Regions from separate parts of the Shewanella sp. 1180_01 genome, predicted to be linked through region 1. Evidence: predicted binding sites of a transcription regulator. Region 1 holds the regulator's gene; the other holds the start of a gene.

What was found. Region 1 encodes sigma-54, which starts transcription at its own class of promoters, with help from an activator protein. Its sites were predicted from a motif close to GTTGGCACGNNNNTNGNNT; they were not measured.
Region 2: a site for sigma-54 is predicted at 2,990-3,008, ahead of FW758_RS01090 (DUF1328 domain-containing protein). Genes of this name have one in related genera too.

Annotation. Positions count from the first base shown of each region.
Region 1 is NZ_VXCT01000022.1:22,644-28,275, reverse strand. It holds gene lptB (LPS export ABC transporter ATP-binding protein) at 1-489, shown strand, start outside; gene FW758_RS12815 (RNA polymerase factor sigma-54) at 597-2,075, shown strand; gene hpf (ribosome hibernation promoting factor) at 2,104-2,391, shown strand; gene ptsN (PTS IIA-like nitrogen regulatory protein PtsN) at 2,394-2,837, shown strand; gene rapZ (RNase adapter RapZ) at 2,834-3,688, shown strand; gene FW758_RS12795 (HPr family phosphocarrier protein) at 3,675-3,950, shown strand; gene mgtE (magnesium transporter) at 4,291-5,632, shown strand, end outside.
Region 2 is NZ_VXCT01000001.1:228,424-234,055, forward strand. It holds gene FW758_RS01075 (DUF4937 domain-containing protein) at 1-694, shown strand, start outside; gene FW758_RS01080 (diacylglycerol kinase family protein) at 648-2,339, opposite strand; gene FW758_RS01085 (hypothetical protein) at 2,514-2,708, opposite strand; gene FW758_RS01090 (DUF1328 domain-containing protein) at 2,732-2,908, opposite strand; gene FW758_RS01095 (helix-turn-helix transcriptional regulator) at 3,286-3,717, opposite strand; gene FW758_RS01100 (DUF6572 domain-containing protein) at 3,882-4,055, opposite strand; partial or broken gene FW758_RS01105 (DUF6572 domain-containing protein) at 4,130-4,189, opposite strand; gene pfaD (eicosapentaenoate synthase subunit PfaD) at 4,787-5,632, opposite strand, start outside.

The DNA.
Region 1 (5,632 bases):
ATAGGTTACTTGCCACAGGAAGCCAGTATCTTCCGTAAACTGACCGTCCATGACAACATCATGGCCGTGCTTCAAACGCGTAAAGAACTAAAAAAAGAGCAAAGGGAAGAAGAGCTAGAGCATCTGCTTGAAGAGTTCCACATCACCCACATCCGTGACAGCCAAGGCATGTCATTGTCGGGCGGTGAACGTCGCCGTGTCGAAATTGCGCGGGCGTTAGCAGCAAATCCTAAGTTCATTTTGCTCGATGAACCCTTTGCTGGTGTCGATCCGATTTCGGTTATCGACATTAAAAAGATTATCGAACAGCTCAAAAGTCGTGGCCTTGGCGTGTTGATCACAGACCACAATGTCCGTGAGACATTAGATGTGTGTGAACATGCCTATATCGTGAGTCACGGAAACTTGATTGCCGAAGGAACACCCGCAGAGATCTTAGACAATCAGCAAGTTAGGGCTGTGTACTTAGGTGAACAATTCAGGCTATAGTTAATCAAGCGGAGCCAATGTAGGCAATTTATGCCACCATTGGACTCCACTCAAGATGATAACAAGCGGCCTCATCCAACAATAATAACGTAGGGATCAGCGGTAACATGAAAGCGTCACTCCAGCTCAAACTGGGTCAACAGTTAACCATGACGCCACAATTACAACAGGCCATACGTCTGTTGCAACTGTCGTCATTAGAACTGCAGCAAGAGATCCAGCAAGCCTTAGATTCTAATCCCCTTCTCGAGCTGGAAGAGGATCAATTCGACGCCACTAAAGACCCTGTAAACCAAACGCTATCCGATACGGATTTCAGTGAATCTAGCACCCTGCCGCCAGAAAAAGACAGCTCCACCATAGACACGGCAGAGTCGCTCACGAAAGAGTCCATGCCCGACGAACTCCCCATGGACACCACATGGGATGAAGTGTTCACCGCCTCTCCTAATTCTGGCCCCGGCGGCAGTCGTGAAGACGATATGCCCTTCCAAGGTGAGACCAGTGAAGGCTTGTATGAACACTTAGAATGGCAAAAAAACCTCACACCGTTTTCTGAAACCGATTTAGCCATTGCCACCGCCATTATTGATGCCATCGACGATCAAGGCTATCTCACCCAAAGCACTGACGAAATCCTCGAAGCCATGGGCAATTCTGAGGTTGAGCTCGACGAAGTCGAAGCTGTACTCAAGCGCATTCAACACTTTGATCCCATTGGTGTTGCCGCCCGCGATTTAAGCGAGTGCCTGTTGATCCAACTGTCGCATTTCGCCGCTGACACGCCCAACCTAGAAAACGCCCGCATGCTGATCAAAGATCATTTAGATCTGATCGCCGCCCGCGATTTTAGATTGTTGATGCGTAAGACTAAATTAAAAGAGGATGAATTAAGAGACGGCATCGCGCTTATCCAAACCCTCAATCCCCGCCCAGGTTTATTGATTACGCCCAACGATGACGAATACGTCATCCCAGATGTGTCAGTGTCGAAGAAAAATGGCCGCTGGGTGGTTGAGCTGAATCCTGACTGCATGCCAAAAATCAATGTAAACCAACATTATGCCTCGATGGCGCGCAGCACTAAAAGCCAAGCCGATAGCCAATTTATTCGTGGTCATCTGCAAGAGGCTAAATGGTTTATCAAGAGTTTAGAGAGCCGTAATGATACCCTGTTGAAGGTGGCGAACTGTATCGTCCAATATCAGCAAGGTTTCTTTGAATACGGTGAAGAAGCCATGAAACCTATGGTGCTTAACGATATTGCCGAAGCGGTAGAAATGCATGAGTCGACCATCTCACGGGTGACGACACAGAAATACATGCATACCCCTAAGGGACTTTTTGAACTAAAATACTTCTTCTCTAGCCACGTCGGTACTGACGATGGTGGGGAGTGCTCATCCACAGCAATCAGAGCCTTCATTAAGAAACTGGTTGCAGCGGAAAACCAGAAAAAACCATTAAGCGACAGTAAGATGGCACAGCTTCTGGCAGAACAAGGGATCAACGTAGCCCGCAGAACCATTGCGAAGTACCGAGAGGCTATGCTCATTCCGCCTTCTAATCAGCGTAAAAGTTTATAACCTACAGTGGATATCGGAGGACGTTTCTATGCAAATAAACCTGAGTGGACACCATGTCGAAATTACCGAATCGTTACGCGCATATGTAGAAGAAAAGTTTTCAAAACTTGAACGCCATTTCGAACAGATCAATAATGTGCACGTTGTGCTCAATGTCGAGAAAATGCAACAGATTGCCGAAGCGAGAATAAATCTTATCGGTGGTGAAGTTTTTGCTACTTCAGAGCATGCTGACATGTATGCCGCTATAGACGCCCTGATTGACAAGCTTGATCGTCAGGTTATTAAACACAAAGAGAAGTTAACAAAACACTAATAATGGAACTTTGTACCATACTGCGGCCGGAGTGCACTACCTGCGCCACTCCGGGCAGCAAGAAAAAGGTACTGGAACTCATCAGCGACTTAGTCGCTGCCCAGTACCCGACCCTCTCATCTCAAGAGATATTCGAAAGCCTAGTGGCGCGCGAAAAGATGGGGAGCACAGGTATAGGTAACGGCATCGCCATTCCACATGGTCGACTAGCCGATATAGATCAGCCCATTGCCATACTCATTAAGTGTGAAGAGCCGATAGCATTCGATGCTATCGATAAGCAACCTGTTGATATTTTATTTGCACTACTGGTGCCTGCAGACCAATGTCAGCAGCACTTAAGTACCTTGTCTTGTATGGCCGAAAAGCTGAGCGACAAGCAAATATTAAAGCAATTACGCAAGACGCATGATGAAACGGAACTCTATCAGGTAATCACTGGATGAAACTGGTCATAGTGTCGGGCCGCTCAGGCTCAGGCAAATCTGTCGCCCTAAGGGTACTCGAAGATCTCGGCTATTATTGTGTCGATAACCTTCCCTTGCCCTTAATCGGCACTTTGCTTGAGCAACTCAAAGGCAGTAACGATCTCGTCGCCATCAGTGTCGACGTGCGTAACATGCCTGAGCAGGACAAGGTCTTAGTGAAGCAACTCGCGAGCCTGCCTCCTGATACTGAGTTAACCAGCTTCTTCCTCAATTCCAGCGATAAAATTCTGCTTAAGCGTTACAGCGAGACCCGTCGTTTGCACCCTTTGTCGAAGAGCCAAGTCTCTTTGCAAGAAGCGATAAAACTGGAAGGGAAGCTGCTCGAGCCTATGTCAAAACTGGTCGATCATTACATAGATACGTCGAACCTGAATATCTATGATTTAAGCGACCAAGTCAGACAAATTCTGCTCGGCAGTGTCGATAAAGAACTCGTGATCAACTTCGAGTCCTTTGGCTTTAAGCACGGAATGCCTACCGAAGCCGACTTTATGTTCGATGTACGCTTTCTGCCCAATCCCCACTGGGAGTTGGCGCTGCGGCCATTGACTGGCTTAGATGAACCCGTGGCTGAGTTCTTAAATCGTCAACCACTGGTCAATAAGTTCATCTGGCAAATCGAAAATTTGCTGGAAACTTGGCTGCCGCATCTCGAGCGCAACAATCGCAGTTATTTAACTGTGGCGATTGGCTGCACGGGTGGGCAACACAGATCGGTTTACGTCGCAGAGCAATTGGCTAAACGCTTTAGTAACGGTAAACATAAAGTTTATGCCCGCCATCGAGAGCTGAATAATGCCAAAGCTTGAACGTCAGATCACCATCTGTAACAAACTGGGATTACATGCCCGTGCCGCCACTAAGTTGGTGGTACTGGCATCCGAGTTTGATGCGACCATCACCTTAATACAAGGCGATAAACAGGCATCGGCCGCCAGCGTGCTTGGCTTATTGATGCTTGAGACTGGCATGGGTAAAACCATTAAACTTATCGCCGAAGGCCCAGATGCTGAGCCCGCTCTGGATGCCATTTGTGCCTTAATCGACGCTAAGTTTGACGAAGCCTGTTAGTTTGATTTCATACTCAGTGTTCCGCACAGGCACTCAGATTAGTACACCTCACACTTAGCACTGCTTATTTGTGCAGTTCACATCTCGTTTCAAAAGCTTGGCGACACATTTGTCGCTCGACGGCACGAACCATAGGCGATTACGCTAGCGAGCATTACCGCTGACTCACCTTAGTCTTAGCCGCCTTAATCTATGCGTAAAACGCATGACCTACGCCAGAGCGCTCTATCTGTGACTGAAGCATAGTTATCGCGAAGTCACCGCTAAGTCTCAGCCCTGCGCCAAGCAGCGCACTCTCGAACCAATTTGCCGCACAGTGGCGGACAACTATGGAGGACAAATGCCCGTAGATAATTCAGAAAACGATCACACCGGACATAGTCTCGACCAGTTAAACCAAGCGCTTAGCAGTGGCATGTTTGTGCACGTGCGTAACATGCTGCAAAAAATGGCCGCCTCAGATATCGCGCTGATCTTAGAATCCTCACCACCCAGCGCCAGACAAGTGCTGTGGCAGCTTATCGATCAAGAACAAATAGGCGACATACTCGACGAGTTAAGCGAGGAACTCAAAGATCCGCTGATCCGCAGCATGAGTCCTGAGCGGGTTGCGAAAGCGACGGCGAGCATGGACACCGATGATCTGGCCTATATTCTGCGAAGTCTTCCCGATGCCGTTTACAAGCAAGTGCTGCAGTCGATGACAGAACAAAACCGCCAGCGGGTAGAACAGGCCTTATCCTATCCCGATGAAACCGCCGGCAGCTTGATGAACACAGATACCGTTACTCTAAGACCCGATGTAAATATCGATGTAGTGCTGCGCTATCTTCGTCAAAGGGGCAACCTGCCAGACACCACAGATACCTTATATGTGGTCGATAAACAGGACAAAGTGCTCGGCGGTGTCAGGCTGGCAGATCTGCTGACTTGCGCGCCAAGCACCACAATTCGCAACATCATGGACCCCGATATCCAAAGTATTCCTGTGAGCATGTCCGACAGTGAAGTGGCGCAGAAATTCGAACGCAATGACTGGGTATCCGCCCCCGTCGTTGACGGCGATGGCAAGCTGCTAGGACGAATAACAATCGATGACGTGGTCGATGTTATCCGCGAAGATGCCGAACATTCCATGATGGGGATGGCGGGGATGGACGATGACGAGGACACGTTCGGCCCAGTGCTAAAAAGTACCCTACGTCGCTCACTCTGGCTCACGATTAACTTGTTCGCGGCACTGCTCGCCTCCTCAGTTAGTAATATGTTTGAAGGCACTATCGAGCAATTTGCCACAATAGCCATCTTGATGACAATTGTCCCTAGCATGGGCGGTGTGGCCGGTAATCAAACCTTAGCGCTCGTGATCCGCGGTATTGCCTTAGGCCACATAGGCCAAAGCAACGCCCGTTGGCTTATTGGTAAAGAATTATCGATTGGCTTTCTCAATGGCTTAATGTGGTCGATTTTAGTCTTTATTGCCGTGTTGCTGTGGAAGGATGATATGGCACTCGCAGGATTAATTGGCAGCGCCATGCTGATCAACATGACAGTTGCTGGGCTTGCAGGTGCGAGTATTCCATTGATTTTAAAACGCCTTAAAATCGATCCCGCCCTCGCTGGCGGCATGGTGCTCACCACAGTCACTGACGTGGTTGGCCTATTCGCCTTCCTCGGATTAG
Region 2 (5,632 bases), on a different contig from region 1:
AAAGTTGATTACTTGTCAGGTTGGAAATGAACAAGAGCAAGATTTCTCTCAAAGCCAACAGATATGGAAAGCGTTGAGCAACTGCGTAGGTTTTAGAGGCCAGTTCGGTGGTTGGAGTCAACCCGAAAGGCAGGCGATTATTGTGGGCGTATGGCAATCACTCGAGGATGTTACGGCTTTCATGGGGTCAGTTCACGACGAGCTGTTCTCCAAAAGTGGTCAGCAAACAACTTATAAACAGTGTGATGTCCATTATTTTGAAAATATACTGAGTATCCCTTCGCTAACTCATCATCCTGCAGATCAAAATGACAATGTCATTCGGTTGGCTTATTGCCGAGGAGTGCAAGATGTCGAACGTTTTTTAAGTGACCAACGAACGATTTGGAACGCCCATCTTGGACAAGCAGACGGCATGCTTGGCGGTTGTGTCGCCCGCAGTCTAAAACAGAGTGACTACTTCATCGTTATGACGCGCTGGGCGTCGAACCCAGCTCATGAAAATTACGTAAAAACCGTTCTGCCAACCCTTAAAAAGCAAGTGTTACCTGAAAGCTATATTGAAAATATGTCGGGTTGTTTAGTGCAGGAAGAATGCTTATGGGAAGTCGTTCCTAGTAATGACTCAAGCGTGCCAGCAAGATGTATCACCCATCCTCTTCAGTTATTTCCTGATAAGGCACAAACACCTTAAGGGATGCGGGTTGGACTTCAATGGTGAGATCTGCGGGTTCAAAGATTTCGCCATCAATCACATATTTACACTTGGGCTGACTGCTAATGCTCACTTTTTTCGCATGGGCGTGGTGGACTTTGGTCGCGGTAGAAGGCGCACTAGGTTGTTTTGCATCTGTGTCTTTATTACCTTCTTTTACCCATCCAGCAATGGCTAATTCGGCCAGGCTAAGGAGCTGCTCCTTAGGTTCATCTCCCGAATCTAGCCAGGTAATATCGAGCAGGCCATCTGTCATGTTTGGCTCGCCATCGCCCTGCGCTAATACGCTGGTAAACGGGGCGGCATTGGCAACAATGAGGCTATGGGTGGTCAATGTTGTGGGCTCGGCATCATCTAAGCTGAGCTGTATGGTTAAAGTGATATCGGCATTGACGGCGCGCCATAAACCATCGAGGTAGGCAAACTGGCCGAGGGCATTTTTACGTTCACGGTTGGCAGATTCAATCATCTGCTGTTCAAAGCCAATCCCCACAAGTAACAAGACTAATTGTTCATTACAACGAGCTGTATCAATGGCTTGGTAATGCCCTTGGATAATATTGTCCAGCGCCTGAGAGACAGGAATGAGCTTACTGCCTAAACCAAATAGCGCGTGGCTGAGGGCGTTAGTCGTGCCTAACGGAATGATCCCTAAGGCGATATCAGTGTTCACTATTTCCGATGCCACCTCTGTCACTGTGCCATCGCCACCACAGGCAATAATGATATCTGCGCCGCTACTACGGGCTTTTTTGGCGAAGGTGTTTGCGGTGATCTTTTCGGTAGTGAGTTTTAACGTTAGGTCAAAATAGGCTTTTAGTTCATCTTGGATTTGCTCGCCATATTGTTGCCATTTGCCGCCGCCGGAGACAGGGTTAGCGATAATCCACGCCACTTTATGGATGTTGATTTTGCCTTGCTTGAGCATGTGTTCAAGGGCACGTAATTGCCATTTGTTTAAGCCGGCGGTTTTGCGGACTTGCTTAATTTGTTGTAATACTTCGGCGAAGTTACGCTGTTTATCTTTACAGACTAAATAGGCGGCGAGCACCAGTACTGAACGACCACGCCCCATAGCACAGTGGATCAGCACCTGTTTATTGGCGCGCACTTGGCGATGCAACCAGTTAACGGCTTGATTGAGCTGGGCGCTGGTCGGCACGCTATGGTCGAGGATGGGAATGTTTAAATACTCGATATGATCTTCAAACTGCGACCAATCTAAGCCATCAAATTCGGCGGTCACATCAAGAATTGCGGTGATCTTATTGGCTTTGATTTTCTGCAGATCCGCAGAAAATAATCGGCAGCCGAGATACAACTGCTCATCTATCTTTTGCATCGACGGCACAGAGTCGCGTTTTCTGGCCCAATGATTATACAGCCGACTGCCCAATAAAAACGGAATAAAGCCCCAGCGAATATACCAAGGGATAGTGCCATCTTGGCGCTTTCTAAAAATGCTGGCGAGATTAAACCAGTAGGCTGAACCGACTAAAAATAGCGACAGGCTTGTCCAAGCCCAAATAAAGGTGAGCAGGGGAGACGTGCCCGTTACTGCAAAATAGGCGAGTAACACGGCGCCCATAAAGTAGAAATATTTGATGTGGATTTTGCTTAGCATACGCGCCCTCCAATGCTGTTTTTTGATTTAACCGCTGCATGTTGAGCGGCTGACTGAATCGGTGAATCGCGTCGTTGAAATCAGGTTCTAACTCAAGTTTAAATCAGGTGCTAACTCAAAAGGGTGGCAGTAGATATGTCTATTGCCACCCTCAAGTTAGGTTAAAGTGTCAGATTAGCACTTAGTATCTTTAGCCTTAACGCCTTCTTTAACTTCTTCACAGGCATCTTCAATGGCATTACCTGCATCAGTCATCACTTCATCAATTTTTTCGCCGGCATCTTCGGCTTTGTTATCACTACAGGCGGTTAAACCTAAAGCGAGCAATAATGCCAGTGAGGCGCTTGTCATCAGAGTAAATGGTTTCATATACATCTCCTTTTCTAAAAAAATTAAAGTCGCGGTGACTTGCCTCTAAAGGCATTAACCAGCAGGGAAATCACTAATAACACAATAAAGATTAAGAAAATGATTTTCGCTATGCCCGCCGCTGCGCCAGCTATCCCAGTAAATCCTAATAGGCCTGCAATAACAGCAACAACCAGAAATACTAATGTCCAACCTAACATATGAACCTCCTGCCCTTGTCTTAATCCTTCGCATGACCGTTTGTGTCATTTGTAAGGTAACGGCTAATGGTTATTTCTAGATTGCGAACATAATGCCAACTTTGTTTGCTTTAGTTAAGATGTTGATTTTAAATAAAATTTAAAGAGTTGGTTTTAAGCGGATACGAATGTGCTAAGCGTGGAATAGGCAATTTTTACCTAAGCTTCGGTAAGAGTTGCAGTCAGAAAATAGAGGAGCACAGCAAAAAAAACCAATACCATTTGAGTATCGGCTTAGATGAAGATAGTTGATAACTAGGCTGAGAAAGAGACAATAATTTGCGGTAAGGTCAGCACTTGCGCATTAACTACCACCGCCAGCAACTGCTGAGAGCGTCCTATAAAGCAGCATTTGTATGATATCTTTTAGAAAGTACAGCAATGACGGCACAGCAAATACCATAGAACGCACCAAGACCTCCATAATATATTCCTGCTTCACCCGACGTAATATGCCCTGAGGCAAAAGATATAGATATTCCAATATAGGCGCTTAAAAGACCCAAGGTGGCACCCGCTAACCCAAACTTACGACCACGATGAATGGATGCCAAAGTGCCAGCTGCGGTGGTATTAATATCTAGATTGCTAACGTTAATATCAAAAGCTGCCGCTAACGCTCTTTTTGATTCTAAAGAGCTTGTGCCTTCGCTTTCTATTCTCTGAATAGTACGAATGCTCAGTCCTGAGATTGTGGCAAGTTGATCTTGTGACCAAGAACGTTCGTTTCGAAGCTTCTTAACTAAGTCTTTGTTTATCATCTGTTCCATTTTCTAGTTCCTAATAATGATTGCTAGAGGCTAATCATCATCCGAAACTCTTGATTTTAGTTATGACAACCTTACGTCAAAGTTACGACAGTGGCCCGCCAAGTTGTTTAACGCCGCCAACAGCGAGCAAATGTTAAGTTTGAAAGACGCAATGCTAGGCCTTGTTAAGTGTTCACCTCATAACCAAACCCCGCTTGATTAATGATATCTGTGCATTGTGATATGAACCACATTGCAGAAGCAGTAGGCTCATACTTGCATAGAATATTAATTTTAAATTCTTTACCCTTTGAATCTGGATTGGTTTCAAATATTTCACCAGACTCCAAGAAAGCCAAGTCGGTATTAATCTTTTCCTGTGTAGAAATAGATGCCCGTCATCCCATTCCAAATGATCTGAGAGGGTTAGCACCACGACACCTTCTTGATCTATTCCAATGGCGTCAACTGAACCTTGACCTTCTATGCTCATAGATATTTTACACTTATATAACGCGCATAATCTTACCTTCAATTACTTGGTGAGTAGACTAGCAAGCCAATGATTTATAAGAATATTTACACGATGGTGAATATCATTCTGGGTAGAAAGTATGCATCTGTATTACTACGTATTTTGTTTGGCGAATTGTTTATAAGATATTGAATATTAAGACTTGATTGAAAGTATTATTTGAAATAATGCACAAAACGATACTTTTGAATGACAAAAAACTTTATTCACAAATCATGTGGTGTATGTAGAGTTTTGGGGAAGGGATATGTCCTATCAAAGTTTGCCTCGCAGCCCATTCTTAAATTAGGCAGCATGTATTCGATTGATTGCAGGCGGGCATTGTCGCGGCAGTGGCCATCGGAAAAATGGACTTTTCCGTTGAGCCCCCAAGGATGGGTTTACGGCGTGCCACTGAAGCGACAGTGCTTAGCGGCATTGGCACAAACAGAGCCAATAACTCAAGGGATTAGATTGGCAATAAGGTAGGCGGTTTCGATTTAACGAGGTAGTGAAGAAGACTGCATCAAGCAGGGAGTTGAGTCCCTACTTGATGTATCTATTGTCCGGTAGAGGTTAAAAACGATTCAGCGGTTTCCAGCGTAGTAGTGTGACCGGAATGCTCGCGCCTTGGGATAACAGCAAGTTAATCCGGGATTGATACGCCGCGCCCACCATTAAATGTTTGGCTAAATCCACCGCATTACGGGCTTTATAGTCATCTAAATAACTGCCTTTCGCCCAAGCATTAAATGCACCTAGCGCTGGGCCTGCCCAGATTTGGTAATCCATTTCGCGGCCGACTTCACCTGTGTTTGACCAGCGGCTCGAAAGACCCAAATACCAGCGGAAAATCAGCGCCATCTTACGTTTGGGATTATCCAGTGCGCGCTCGATTTGCTTTGGATCGCGCTCGTTAAAGTGGGCGACTGTGCCAGCCCAAATGTCATCGAGTGATGAGCGGAACACTTGCTCTTCGAGCTTTTTACGCTCGTCCGCGGGGATGGCATCAATTGAATCGTAACGGGTGTAGATCTCATAAAGCTTATTGGCGCGCATCGGGAACAAAGTGCCGCGCTTAACCACTTGTAATTTAACGCCCATTTCGAACATATCAGCGGCAGGCGCCATAGTCACATCGGCCATTTCTGTGGTGGCGAGTAACTTACGGGTGTGTTCGCTCGCGCCCGCTTCGACGCAAGCTTGGTTGATTGAACCTGTGACGATAAAGGCCGCGCCCATGTTGAAGGTGGCTAATGCTGCATCGGGAGTGCCTACGCCGCCGCCTGCGCCCACACGGATGGGCGTTTTATATTGATACTTAGCTTGGATTTCATCTTTGAGCGCCAAAATCGTCGGCAATAGCGTGACCAAGGGACGATTGTCGGTATGGCCACCTGAGTCGGCTTCGGCCGTGATGTC